Regions from separate parts of the Pseudomonas sp. ES4 genome, predicted to be linked through region 1. Evidence: predicted binding sites of a transcription regulator. Region 1 holds the regulator's gene; each other region holds the start of a gene.
What was found. The regulator sigma-54, encoded in region 1, starts transcription at its own class of promoters, with help from an activator protein. The targets are predictions, from matches to a motif close to ANTGGCATNNANNTTGCTNT.

Region 1 (4,281 bases):
ATCACGCGCTTCGACGAGAAAAACCGCAAGACCCTGATTACCACCACCCGCATGACAGTGTTCCCGCAGCAGCAATATGCGCAGACCGAGCAACCCGTTAGAATCGACGGCGCTGGTGGTGTGTCGACTGGCAAGGGAATGAAAGCGTATTTGAAAGAAAGCAGGATACACCTGCTATCGAACGTAAGAGGACAGTATGAGGCTCGTTAAAACCCTCCCTATTTTGCTCGGTCTGAGCGCAGCACTGGGAAGCGTGAGCGCCTGGGCTCTGCCGAACGATCAAGAGCAGCCTATCCGCATCCAGGCCGACGATGCCCAGCTGGACGACAAGAATGGTGTTGCCACCTATAAAGGTGACGTGATCATTACCCAGGGCTCGATGATCGTTAAAGGCAATACTGTGACCATCACCCGCACGCCGGCCGGCGACATCGACGTGGTGACATCGGTGGGCAATCTGGCCTACTTCGAGCAGATGCAGACGGCTGGCGACACCAAGCCGGTTCAGGGCTACGGAGTGACCATCCAGTACCACGCCTCGCAAAACCGCGTCGTACTGATCGATCGCGCCAAAGTCATCGACAAGGACAACAACGTCACCCAAGGCGAGAAAATCGTCTACGACACGGTGAAAAAGCTTGCCAGCGCCGGTCGTGCGACGGGCAACAAGGTTACCGAGTCGCGTCCGCGCATCGACATGGTGATCCAGCCGAAGAAGAAAACCGACGAGCAAAAGGCCCAGTAATGGCAACTCTGAAAGCTCAGCATCTGGCCAAGAGCTACAAGAGCCGCCAGGTCGTGCGTGACGTCAGCCTGTCGATCGACAGCGGTCAGATCGTCGGCCTGCTGGGTCCCAACGGCGCCGGCAAGACCACCTGCTTTTACATGATTGTCGGCCTGGTACAGGCCGATCAGGGCCGCGTACTGATTGACGACCTGGATGTCAGTCACCAGCCTATGCACGGTCGTGCGAAGGCCGGCATCGGCTATCTTCCGCAAGAAGCATCGATCTTCCGCAAACTCTCGGTAGCCGACAACATCATGGCGATCCTCGAGACCCGCAAGGAACTCGACAAGGCCGGTCGTCGCCAGGAGCTGGAAAGTCTGCTGCAGGAATTCCACATCAGCCACATCCGCGACAACCTCGGGATGAGCCTGTCCGGTGGTGAACGCCGCCGCGTGGAGATCGCCCGGGCACTGGCTACCAACCCGAAATTCATCCTGCTCGACGAACCATTCGCCGGCGTGGACCCGATTTCGGTGGGCGACATCAAGCAGATCATCTATCACCTCAAGGCCAAGGGCATTGGTGTGCTGATCACTGACCACAACGTCCGTGAAACCCTGGATATCTGCGAAACCGCCTACATCGTCAACGATGGCCAGCTGATCGCCGAAGGTGACTCTGCCACCATCCTGGCCAACGACCTGGTCAAGGAAGTGTATCTGGGCCATGAGTTCCGCCTGTAAGCACTCAGGTGTCTGGCTGGTTGCCCGGGCGCTTGTCTCGATAAAAAATCAACATTTTTTTATTGTTACAGCGCTCTAGGCAAACGCTGCAGTTTCGGGCATATAATTTGCTTATGTTTGGCGCTCCGGCGCCCTGTAGTGGATGGCGCATGTGCGCCGGCGAATAAGGTGTTAAGCCCCTGCCATGAAACCATCGCTAGTCTTGAGAATGGGCCAGCAGCTGACGATGACACCGCAGCTGCAACAGGCCATCCGCCTGCTCCAATTGTCGACCCTGGACCTGCAACAGGAAATCCAGGAGGCCCTGGAGTCCAATCCGATGCTCGAACGCCAGGAAGAAGGCGACGACTTCGATAACGCCGACCCCTTGGCCGACAAAGCCGAACAGCTACCCAACGCCGATGTTTCGGAACCCTCCTACCAGGAAACCGCCCCGACGGTTGATAACCTCGATGAAGGTGACTGGAACGAGCGCATCCCCAACGAACTGCCCGTCGATACCGCATGGGAAGACGTCTACCAGACCAGCGCCAGCAGCCTGCCGAGCAACGATGACGACGAGTGGGACTTCACCACCCGGACATCGGCCGGCGAAAGCCTGCAAAGCCACCTGCTGTGGCAACTGAACCTGGCGCCGATGTCCGACACCGATCGCCTGATCGCCGTGACCCTGATCGATTGCATCAACAATCAGGGCTACCTGGACGAGACCCTCGAGGAGATTCTCGAAGCCTTCGACCCGGAACTGGACATCGAACTGGACGAAATCGAAGCCGTCCTGCACCGTATCCAGCAATTCGAACCTGCCGGTATCGGCGCCCGTAACCTGGGCGAATGCCTGCTGCTGCAATTGCGCCAATTGCCCGCCAAGACACCTTGGCTGGTCGAGGCCAAACGCCTGGTCACCGAGTACATCGACCTGCTCGGCAGTCGCGATTACAGCCAGCTGATGCGTCGCATGAAGCTCAAGGAAGACGAACTGCGTCAGGTGATTGAACTGGTGCAGAGCCTCAACCCGCGCCCAGGCTCGCAAATCGAGTCCAGCGAAGCCGAATACGTCGTTCCCGACGTGATCGTACGCAAGGACAACGAGCGCTGGCTGGTGGAGCTGAACCAGGAATCCGTGCCACGACTGCGGGTCAACGCTCAATACGCCGGCTTCGTGCGCCGCGCCGACACCAGCGCCGACAACACCTTCATGCGCAATCAGTTGCAAGAAGCCCGCTGGTTCATCAAGAGCCTGCAAAGCCGCAACGAAACCCTGATGAAAGTGGCCACGCAAATCGTCGAGCATCAGCGCGGTTTCCTTGAATACGGCGACGAAGCCATGAAACCGCTGGTCCTGCATGACATCGCCGAAGCGGTAGGGATGCACGAGTCGACGATTTCACGGGTAACCACGCAAAAATTCATGCATACCCCACGGGGCATATATGAACTGAAATACTTTTTTTCCAGCCACGTCAGCACCTCCGAGGGCGGTGAATGCTCGTCCACGGCAATCCGCGCGATCATCAAAAAACTGGTTGCCGCGGAAAATCAGAAAAAGCCGTTGAGTGACAGCAAGATCGCTGGTTTACTGGAGGCACAAGGCATTCAGGTGGCTCGCCGCACCGTCGCCAAGTACCGCGAATCCCTCGGGATCGCGCCTTCGAGCGAACGCAAGCGGTTGATGTAGAGCCACGCCACAGCGTTCCAGTGGCAGGTATTTCTGCCTGCCGCTTTATGCACTGGCAACGAAGGAGAAGCTGTATGCAAGTCAACATCAGTGGACACCAACTGGAAGTGACCGAACCTCTTCGCACTTACATCGGCGAAAAACTCGAACGATTAGAGAGGCATTTCGACAAAATCACCAACGTGCAGGTCACGATGACGGTCGAAAAGCTCAAGCAGAAAATCGAAGCCACGCTGCATATTCCCGGCAATGAAGTGGTCGCAAACGCGGAGCATACCGATATGTACGCGGCGATCGACGCACTGACCGACAAGCTGGATAAACAACTCAAAAAGCATAAGGAAAAGACCCAAAGCCTCCTCCAGGGCGCGACCGGTCGTTAACACTCCCTACCCATGATCCGACTTGAAAGCATCCTGACCCCCGGCCGTTCCCTCGTGAACGTGCCGGGCGGCAGTAAAAAGAAAGCCCTCGAGCAAATTGCCAACCTTATCCATAAAGAAGTACCGGATCTGGAGATGCAAGATGTCTTCGAGGCTCTGATTGCCCGTGAAAAACTCGGCTCAACCGGCTTTGGCAACGGCATTGCCATTCCCCACTGCCGCCTGAAGGGCTGTACCTCGCCCATCAGCGCCCTGATGCACCTTGATGCACCCATCGATTTCGACGCCATCGACGGCGCCCCGGTTGACCTGCTGTTCGTTCTGCTGGTCCCGGAAGCCGCTACCGATGCGCACCTGGAGTTGCTGCGCCAGATCGCCAGCATGCTCGACCGCAAGGAAGTGCGCGAAAAGCTGCGCAGCGCCCCGAGCAATGAAGCCTTGTATCAGGTTGTCCTGGACGAGCAAAACGGTCATTAATCATGCGCTTGATCATCGTCAGTGGCCGTTCCGGCTCAGGTAAAAGTACCGCACTCGATGTTCTCGAGGACAACGGCTTCTACTGCATCGACAACCTGCCCGCCGGCCTGCTGCCGGAACTGGCCGAACGTGCGCTGATCCATACTGAGCTGGCGCAACCGCTGGTGGCCGTATCGATCGATGCGCGCAACTTGCCGAGTCACTTGTCGCGTTTTCCCGAACTGCTGGAAGAAGTGCGCAGCCGGCATATCCAGTGTGATGTGCTTTATCTGG
Region 2 (4,281 bases), on a different contig from region 1:
TTGCTTTTTGGGTTTCATAGACACCTCGCGTGCCTGGATGAGTGGATTGATCTTATTGGTCGTCTAGCGAAAAGACAAGGCGGTTGGTTTTGTCAAAAATGAATCCAAGTTTTTGATAATAGTAAATGGCACCCGGGTCGGGTTCTTGTACCTCGATCTCATCGCAGCCCAGCATCCGCGCATAAAGTTCCGTAGCCAGCAATGCAATTGGAGCGATCCAGCCTCGCAAAGCGGGGGTGTTTCTTGTATGTCCCTGCAAAAGCACAATTTTTATGCAGATAGTGCTTTCACGCGGAGTCGCATAGCACAAGCCACAGAGCTCTTCTTCATACCAGATAGCCAGATCCAGCCCCCTTGCATCCTTACGCTTCCAGTCCGGAACGCATTCCCACGGGTACAGGGTTACTGCTTCCCACAGATGACAGGAGTTGATTGCAGCCGCGGTGATCGGATCGAGCCTGAGTGCTGAGACGTTGATTCCTGCGGCACGAATGTCAGGATCATCGGACATGGCTTCATAAGTGAGATTTCGAGCATCAGACTTGAATATCTGATTGCGGAGTTCTGTGCCTTTTCCTTTTCTTCTCATCGCTTTTGTACTGTTGAGATCGAGTCGAAGAAGGTAACGGACGCGGGCGTGGTCACGTAATCAGGCGGAGGAGCTGGCTACCGTAGGACCGTGCTTAGATGAATGAAGGACGTCAGAAGCGCAACAGGTGGAATTGGGTATGGTTGTGGAAAATGACTACGTCTGGCGGGCAGCAAACGTAGTCCATAGGCGGTGCAAATTGGTGTTAAAACGATTGCAGCATCCGCGAAGCTCGCTTCCACCAAGGCGCATTGACCGTACGTTTTGACTCATCCTGAAGAGGCAGCACGTATGGAATATCCTGCAACCGAATCCACGGCTGGTTGTTCCAGTGCAGCAAACTCAACGACATCTGCGGCCAATTCAGCAGACTCAGTATCGGGCGTTCGGTTGAGGTGGGTTGTTGGGCGTCTCTGAGAGCTGGCACTACGTCGTGGGTCAGCCATTCGCGCAGGCCTCGGTATTCGGGGCAGTAGTGGTAGATCAGTAACGCGTAGACGCCGGATTCGCTGATCAGCAGAGTGTTTTCGATGGCTCCGTGGATGAGCATTTGTACGGTTTGGTGTTGGTCGGGATCGAGTTTGCGTAGCGCTCGTTCATCCAGGAATAGCCTGAGTAGGCGGCCGAGGTCGCGGGCGCTGAACCAGGGTTGGTTTTCCAGGAGGAGGGCGTGGAGGTGGAGTTTGTGGCGGGTGAAGACGTGGGGGGTTAGATAGTTTTCATCCATGGTGCAGTACCCAAATTTCGCTTGATAAATAACTGCCATTTATCGTCGCCAAACAATAAGGGTGGCAGCTGTGTGCGGGTTGGCGAACCGGCCAAGCGAATACCGGCAGACCCTAAGGTCTCCCACACACAGCCGCCATAATTCGGATCGAGGAAGAAATACCTGATATCGAACAAGGTTGCGGTGCATAGCTTGGTATCCAGGTCGCCAAACCTAGTGCTGAACATTCAGCATTGGGTGAGCTTAGAAACCGGGGCTTTGCGGCGCAATCGGACGGCGGTGGTTTTCTTGTAGGACTCAGCCTGGAATTAGCGCTGAATGATCGTTCCCACGCTCTGCGTGGGAATGCATCCCGTGACGCTCTGCGTCACATCTGGAGCGGAACGCGGAGCGTCCCTGGCGGCATTCCCACGCAGAGCGTGGGAACGATCAGTTACTCGGCGTCAGCAGGTGGATTGAGCTTCGCTTCCAGCTCCGCCACTTTCGCCTCAAGGCTCTCCAACCGTGCGCGGGTGCGTGCCAGTACGACCATCTGGCTGTCGAACTCTTCCCGGCTCACCAGATCCAGCTTGCTGAAGCCGCTCTGCAACAAAGCCTTGAACTGGCTTTCGATTTCGCTTTTTGGCAGTGGGGTGTCGCCGCTGAAGAGGCGGGAGGCGGTGCCGCTCAGGGCGTCGAGGAAGTCTTTGGGCGCGAGCATGGGTAATGTCCTGTCAAACAATGGCGGGCAGTGTATCACGCAGTGTCTATAGTCAATCCCGACAGGAAGTCATGCACGCTTTTCGCGCATGCGGACGGATGGCATCGCACTGTTGTTGTGCGTAACGCAGCGGGAGTAGCGGTGAAGTGGCAGGGATCAGGGGCTAAGGGCCTGAAAACAGGGAGCTTTGTGGAGATGGCAAGCTTTCTGCTTAGCACCTAGTGACCCATGCACTGATGCAGTCACTGTGACGAAATGCAGTGCGCCAAACGGAACGGGGGAAGTGTTTCGTGCGGAGTGGTTAGCAGGCGTCGGACGGGCAGGTAAGGCCGACGATGCGTTACAAAGCCAGGCACTGCGCTTAGACTTGAGTCGGGTTTGTTTTCCTGGGGCAAGTCCACCAATTCGGGAGAGAGTTTTCATGAAGCTAGTCACTGCCATCATCAAGCCGTTCAAACTGGACGACGTACGCGAGTCGCTGTCCGAGATCGGCGTGCAGGGCATTACCGTTACTGAAGTCAAAGGCTTCGGTCGGCAGAAGGGTCACACCGAGCTGTATCGCGGCGCGGAGTACGTGGTCGATTTCCTGCCCAAGGTGAAAATCGATGTCGCCATAGACGACAAGGATCTGGACCGGGTTATCGAGGCGATAACCAAGGCTGCCAACACCGGCAAGATCGGTGACGGCAAGATCTTCGTGGTCAATCTGGAACAGGCGATTCGCATCCGTACCGGCGAAACCGATACCGACGCAATCTAAGCCGCCACAAACCCAACGCCCCAGGAGAAAACAATATGACTCTGCGTAAATTCGCAGGGCTAGGAGCCCTGTTGTCCCTCGTAATGCCCAGCCTGGCTATGGCGGCAGACGAAGTGGCGGCCCCAGTCCTCAACTCCGGCGACACCGCCTGGATGATGACCTCGACAGCCCTTGTGCTGTTCATGACCATTCCCGGCCTCGCGCTGTTCTACGGCGGCATGGTTCGTTCGAAAAACATTCTTTCCGTGATGATGCAGTGCTTCGCCATTACCGGCTTGATCAGCATCCTGTGGGTCATTTATGGCTACAGCATTGCGTTCGACACCACTGGCATGGAACAGGGCGTCGTCAACTTCAATTCATTCTTCGGCGGCATGGGCAAGGCGTTCCTTGCCGGTGTCACGCCTTCGAGCCTGACCGGGCCGGCGGCGCTGTTCCCTGAAGCGGTGTTCATCACCTTCCAGATGACCTTCGCCATCATCACCCCTGCGTTGATCGTCGGTGCCTTCGCCGAGCGGATGAAGTTTTCCGCCATGCTGATCTTCATGGGCGTCTGGTTCACCCTGGTTTATGCACCGATCGCGCACATGGTCTGGTCCGGTAACGGCGGCCTGATGTGGGACTGGGGCGTTCTCGACTTCGCTGGCGGCACCGTGGTGCATATCAACGCCGGTGTGGCCGGTCTGATTGCCTGCCTGGTATTGGGCAAGCGCAAAGGCTTCCCGACCACCCCGATGGCGCCGCACAACCTCGGTTACACCCTGATGGGCGCCGCGATGCTGTGGGTCGGCTGGTTTGGCTTCAACGCCGGTTCCGCTGCCGCCGCCAACGGCACTGCCGGTATGGCGATGCTGGTGACCCAGATCGCAACCGCCGCCGCTGCATTGGGCTGGATGTTCGCCGAGTGGATCACACACGGCAAACCAAGTGCTTTGGGTATTGCATCGGGTGTTGTGGCCGGTCTGGTTGCGATTACGCCAGCCGCTGGCACCGTGGGCCCGATGGGCGCCTTGGTCATCGGTCTGGCAGCCGGCGTGGTGTGCTTCTTCTGCGCCACCACCCTGAAACGCAAACTCGGTTATGACGACTCCCTGGATGCCTTCGGCGTGCACGGCATTGGCGGTATTCTCGGCGCAATCCTGACGGGTGTGTTCGCGGCACCGGCCCTTGGTGGCTTCGGTACCGTGACCGACATTGGTGCACAAGTCTGGATTCAGTGTAAAGGCGTGGGCTTCACGGTGATCTACACCGCGATCGTCACGTTCATCATCCTCAAGGTCCTGGACGCCGTCATGGGGCTGCGTATTACCGAAGAAGAAGAGGCTGTCGGCATCGATCTGGCACTCCACAACGAACGCGGCTACAACTTGTAAGCACGCGCATAAAAAATTTGCCCGGCTTGCCGGGCATTTTTTTGTCTGAAGTTTGTCAGTGAAGGAACTGCTGAAAGGTTTTTTCGTACACGTTTAGAGGCGTTTACGACGAGCGTTTTTCTGCGGCCAATG
Region 3 (4,281 bases), on a different contig from region 1:
TCCGGGTTGCGACCCTCGATCAGGGTGTAGGTCTTCCAGGTGTTGTCACCCGTCTTGACCATGTATTGATCCATGATGTGCTTGTTGCCCTGGGTATCGTAAATCGGTGTACTGAACTGCTTGGTGAAGGACGCTTCCTTGGACGGATCAAACGGATTGGTCGTCTGGTTGATGATGGGAGCTGTGGAGTTCAGGTTGATCGTCGACGAAACCGTGGAGGTGTTTTTTGGCGCCAGGTTCGACGTATCGATGCGCAGGTCAGTCAAAACGCCATTGAGGATCTTGCCATTGGCATCCACGCCATAACCCTGCAGACGCGCAGAGCCATCGCTATTGGTGACGTAACCGTCCTTGTCGACCTTGAACGTACCGGCACGGGTGTAGGACATCGAACCGTTCTCGCTCAGCACGAAGAAGCCGGAACCGTTGATGCCCATGTCCAGCACGTTGCCGGTGTTGTTGACGTCGCCCTGGGTGAACTGCTGGGAAACGTTGGCCAGGCGCACGCCGTTACCGATGGTTTTGCTGCCGGAACCCAGCTTGGTGGCCGAGTAAACGTCTTCGAATTCCGCACGGGACGATTTGAAACCGGTGGTCGCGACGTTGGCGATGTTGTTGCCGGTCACGTCCAGTTGTTTGTTGGCTGCATAGAGACCGCTAAGGCCGATATTGAAAGACATATTCCACTCCTTTGTGCCGTGTTAGTCGGCTCTACATACCAATAGTTTGTACTTTGGACAGGGCGATGCTGCCGGCCCCGGCCAGGTTGAGCATCAACTCACCGCCGGTCTGGCTGATCGTCACGCTGTTGACCGTTGCCGGCAGGTACGTCACCAGCGAGGTCGCCTTGCCGTCGTAGGTCGCCGTAGCGCCGAAGGTATAGGTACCCGCCTTGGCCACTTCGCCTGCATCGTTTTTGCCATCCCAGATGAAACTGGAAGTACCGGCTTTCTGGCTGCCCAGGTCGATGGTGCGGACAACCTTGCCATCGGCATCGGTGATCTTGACCTTGACCGGGTCCACCGACGCCGGTACGGCGATGGTGCCGCTGAAACTCTTGGAGGTATCGACCACCGACTTGTCGCTCGGTGCAATCACCGAACGCCCGACCAGCGACGACGCCTGCAACGCCTGGGACGAGTTGTAATTGCTCGCCAGGCCACTGACGGTGTCGTTGAGCGTGGTGATGCCTTCCAGGCTACTGAACTGGGCCAACTGGGCGACGAACTCGCCGTTGTCCTGCGGTTCCAGCGGGTTCTGGTTTTTCAGTTGCGTTACCAGCAACTGCAGGAACGCGTCCTTGCCCAGGGCCTTTTTGCCGGTGGCGCTGTTCGTTGCCGCCGCCAGGCCGTCGGCGCTGGTGTTGGTCTTGATCGAGGAGTTGGCCAGGATGTCCTTGAGGCTCAAACTACTGGTGGTATCAGTAACACTCATCTGAGTCGCCCCTTATCACTGACCGAGGGTCAGGACCTTCTGCATCATGGTTTTGGCGGTGTTCATCATTTCCGCGTTGGTCTGGAACGAACGACTCGCGGAAATCATGTCAGCCATTTCCTCCACCACGTTGACGTTCGGGTAGTAGACGTAGCCCTTGGCGTCGGCCGCCGGATGGTTCGGCTCGTAGCGCGCATCAAGATTGCTCTGGTCTTCGACCACGCCCAGCACTTGCACGCCTTGACCGGCGGCGTCCTGGTTCTGGAACAGCGAGTCGCTGCCGCCGCTCTGGCCGCCCTGGAACATGGTGGCGAATACCGGGTGCCGTGCACGGTAGGTCTGGTCGATGCTCGACGAGACGGTCTCGGCGTTGGCGATGTTACTGGCGACGGTGTTCAAGCGAGTGGTCTGGGCACTCATGCCGCTACCGGCAATGTTGAAAACACTGGCTAGGGACATGACTTACTCTCCACGAAGGGCTGACACCAGCCCTTTGAATTTGCTGTTGAGCAGGGTGAAGCTGGCCTGGAAGTTGACCGCGTTTTCCGCGTAGTTCGACTGTTCCAGCTGAGCGTCCACGGTGTTCTGGTCGATCGACGGCTGCATCGGCGTGCGATACATCAGCGACTCGTCGCCATTGCCCAGGCCTTCGGCTTCGATATGACGGCTGTTAGTCATGTTCAAGGCGAAAGATCCACTCTTGGTCTTCTCGTTCTGTGCGGCGAGCACTTTGGAGAAATCCAGATCCCGAGCCTTGTAGTTCGGGGTGTCGGCGTTGGCGATGTTGTTGGCCAGGACTTCGGCACGCTGGGCGCGGAAGCCCAGGGCTTGTTCGTGGATACCGAGCGCTTTATCGAAGCTGATGCTCATGTCGGAAACCTTTGGGTGACCTGATTTTTCGTAACAGGGACATAGCAAGCGTCGTGCCAATTAAAAAAAGCCCATAAACCGGGGCTTTGCGGGCCGTGGCCATGCGGCAATGCCAGAAAAGCGGCAACCGATTTCCGCCGCCTGCCGCTTTTCTGCCGCTTTCCCATGGCCAAGCCCGCTCCCACAGGGGATAGATGTGATGCCGGAAATATTGCAGGCAAAAAAAAACGGGAGCCCCTGAGGACTCCCGTTTTTTGATGACGCCAACGAATCACTTCGCCTGGTAAATGATCCCCGGGCTGCACTGGACCATCTGGTAATGATCCGGCAAACCGTTCAGCGCCTCGGACGCGCCGAGGAACAGATAACCGCCCGGCTTCAACGTGCTGTGAATGCGCAACAGGATGTCCTTCTTCACCTCGGCGGAGAAGTAGATCAGCACGTTGCGGCAGAACACGATGTCAAACTTGCCCAGCGCTGCGTAGCTGTCCAGCAGGTTGAACGAGCGAAACTCCACCCGGCTCTTGATCGGAGCCTTGATGGCCCAGCGCCCCGGCCCTTTCGGGTCGAAGTAACGCTGAAGGCGCTCGGGCGACAGGCCGCGGCCAATGGCCAGGCTGTCGTACTCGCCGGTCTTGCAGTTGGTCAGCATGGTACCGGACAGGTCGGTGGCAACGATCTGCACGCCCATCTTCAACTGGCCCATGTTCACGCGCTCGAACTCATCGATCGACATCGACAGCGAATAAGGTTCCTGACCCGACGAACAGGCCGCCGACCAGATCCGCAGACGCTGGCCAGGGGCGGCCTTGATCGCCGCGGGCAGCACCTTGTTCTTCAAGACTTCAAACGGATAGGTGTCACGAAACCACAGGGTTTCGTTGGTGGTCATGGCATCCACCACCATCTCGCGCAAACCGCTGCGCGGCTGGGTCTGGATGCGCTGGACCAGCTCACCGAGGGACTTGATGCCTTGCTGTTCCATCAGTTTGTTGAGACGGCTCGAGACCAGGTATTGCTTGTTTTCACCAAGCAAAATGCCACAGGCTTTTTCCAGGAAGACCCGGAACTGTTCGAAATCCAAATTACCCGTAGACAAAGATGCCGCCTCTTAAATCGTATTAACCGTTAGGGGCAAAAGGCCCCTAGCTGATGTCTGCTGCCTTGATCCGGTTGACTACCCGGGATGCCAGGTCATCAGGACGGAATTTGGCAAGGAAGTCATCGGCACCGACCTTCTTGACCATCGCCTGATTGAATACACCGGACAACGAAGTATGCAGGATGATGTGAAGCTTTTGCATGCGAGGGTCGTTGCGGATCTCGGCCGTGAGGGTGTACCCGTCCATCTCCGGCATCTCGATGTCGGAAATCATCATCAGGAACTCTTCTTCCGGCTTCTTGCCCTCGTCGACCAGCTTGCGCAGGTAATCCAGCGCTTGCCGACCGTCGTTCAACGCCACCACTTCGACACCGACCGTCTGCAGGCAACGGGTCACCTGCTTGCGCGCCACCGACGAGTCATCGACCGTCAGCACTCGCAAAGAGAGCGCCTTGTGCTGGGTTTCGACATCCACTACGCCGACGGAAATCGCTTCCGGTGTCGGCGCCACTTCTGCCAGCACTTTCTCGACGTCGATGATTTCGACTAACTGATTGTCGACCCGAGTCACAGCTGTCAGGTAATGATCGCGTCCCGTGCCCTTGGGTGGCGGATGAATCTCCTCCCAGTTCATGTTGACGATGCGTTCCACTGACCGCACCAGGAAACCCTGGGTCTTGGTGTTGTACTCCGTGATGATCACGAAGGGATTGCTTTGATCTTTCAACGCACCGGAGCCGGTCGCCATCGCCAGATCAAGAATCGGAATGGTCGCCCCCCGAATACTTGCCACACCGCACACGACAGGACTGGATTTTGGCATCAGCGTCAGTTTGGGGCATTGCAGCACCTCCCGAACCTTGAACACGTTGATC

Region 2: glnK (P-II family nitrogen regulator) is a predicted target of sigma-54. The motif match lies at 2,211-2,230, and genes of this name have one in related genera.
Region 3: flgB (flagellar basal body rod protein FlgB) is a predicted target of sigma-54. The motif match lies at 2,346-2,365, and genes of this name have one in related genera.

Annotation. Positions count from the first base shown of each region.
Region 1 is NZ_JBOBDO010000033.1:29,117-33,397, forward strand. It holds gene lptC (LPS export ABC transporter periplasmic protein LptC) at 1-210, shown strand, start outside; gene lptA (lipopolysaccharide transport periplasmic protein LptA) at 197-745, shown strand; gene lptB (LPS export ABC transporter ATP-binding protein) at 745-1,470, shown strand; gene ACQ4OB_RS25545 (RNA polymerase factor sigma-54) at 1,655-3,148, shown strand; gene hpf (ribosome hibernation-promoting factor, HPF/YfiA family) at 3,223-3,531, shown strand; gene ptsN (PTS IIA-like nitrogen regulatory protein PtsN) at 3,544-4,008, shown strand; gene rapZ (RNase adapter RapZ) at 4,011-4,281, shown strand, end outside.
Region 2 is NZ_JBOBDO010000023.1:69,731-74,011, reverse strand. It holds gene ACQ4OB_RS22400 (hypothetical protein) at 1-18, opposite strand, end outside; gene ACQ4OB_RS22395 (N-acetyltransferase) at 53-589, opposite strand; gene ACQ4OB_RS22390 (BRO-N domain-containing protein) at 795-1,316, opposite strand; gene ACQ4OB_RS22385 (accessory factor UbiK family protein) at 1,750-2,016, opposite strand; gene glnK (P-II family nitrogen regulator) at 2,438-2,776, shown strand; gene ACQ4OB_RS22375 (ammonium transporter) at 2,812-4,149, shown strand.
Region 3 is NZ_JBOBDO010000014.1:133,139-137,419, forward strand. It holds gene flgE (flagellar hook protein FlgE) at 1-680, opposite strand, end outside; gene flgD (flagellar hook assembly protein FlgD) at 712-1,434, opposite strand; gene flgC (flagellar basal body rod protein FlgC) at 1,450-1,893, opposite strand; gene flgB (flagellar basal body rod protein FlgB) at 1,897-2,304, opposite strand; gene cheR (protein-glutamate O-methyltransferase CheR) at 2,576-3,403, opposite strand; gene ACQ4OB_RS17120 (chemotaxis protein CheV) at 3,450-4,281, opposite strand, start outside.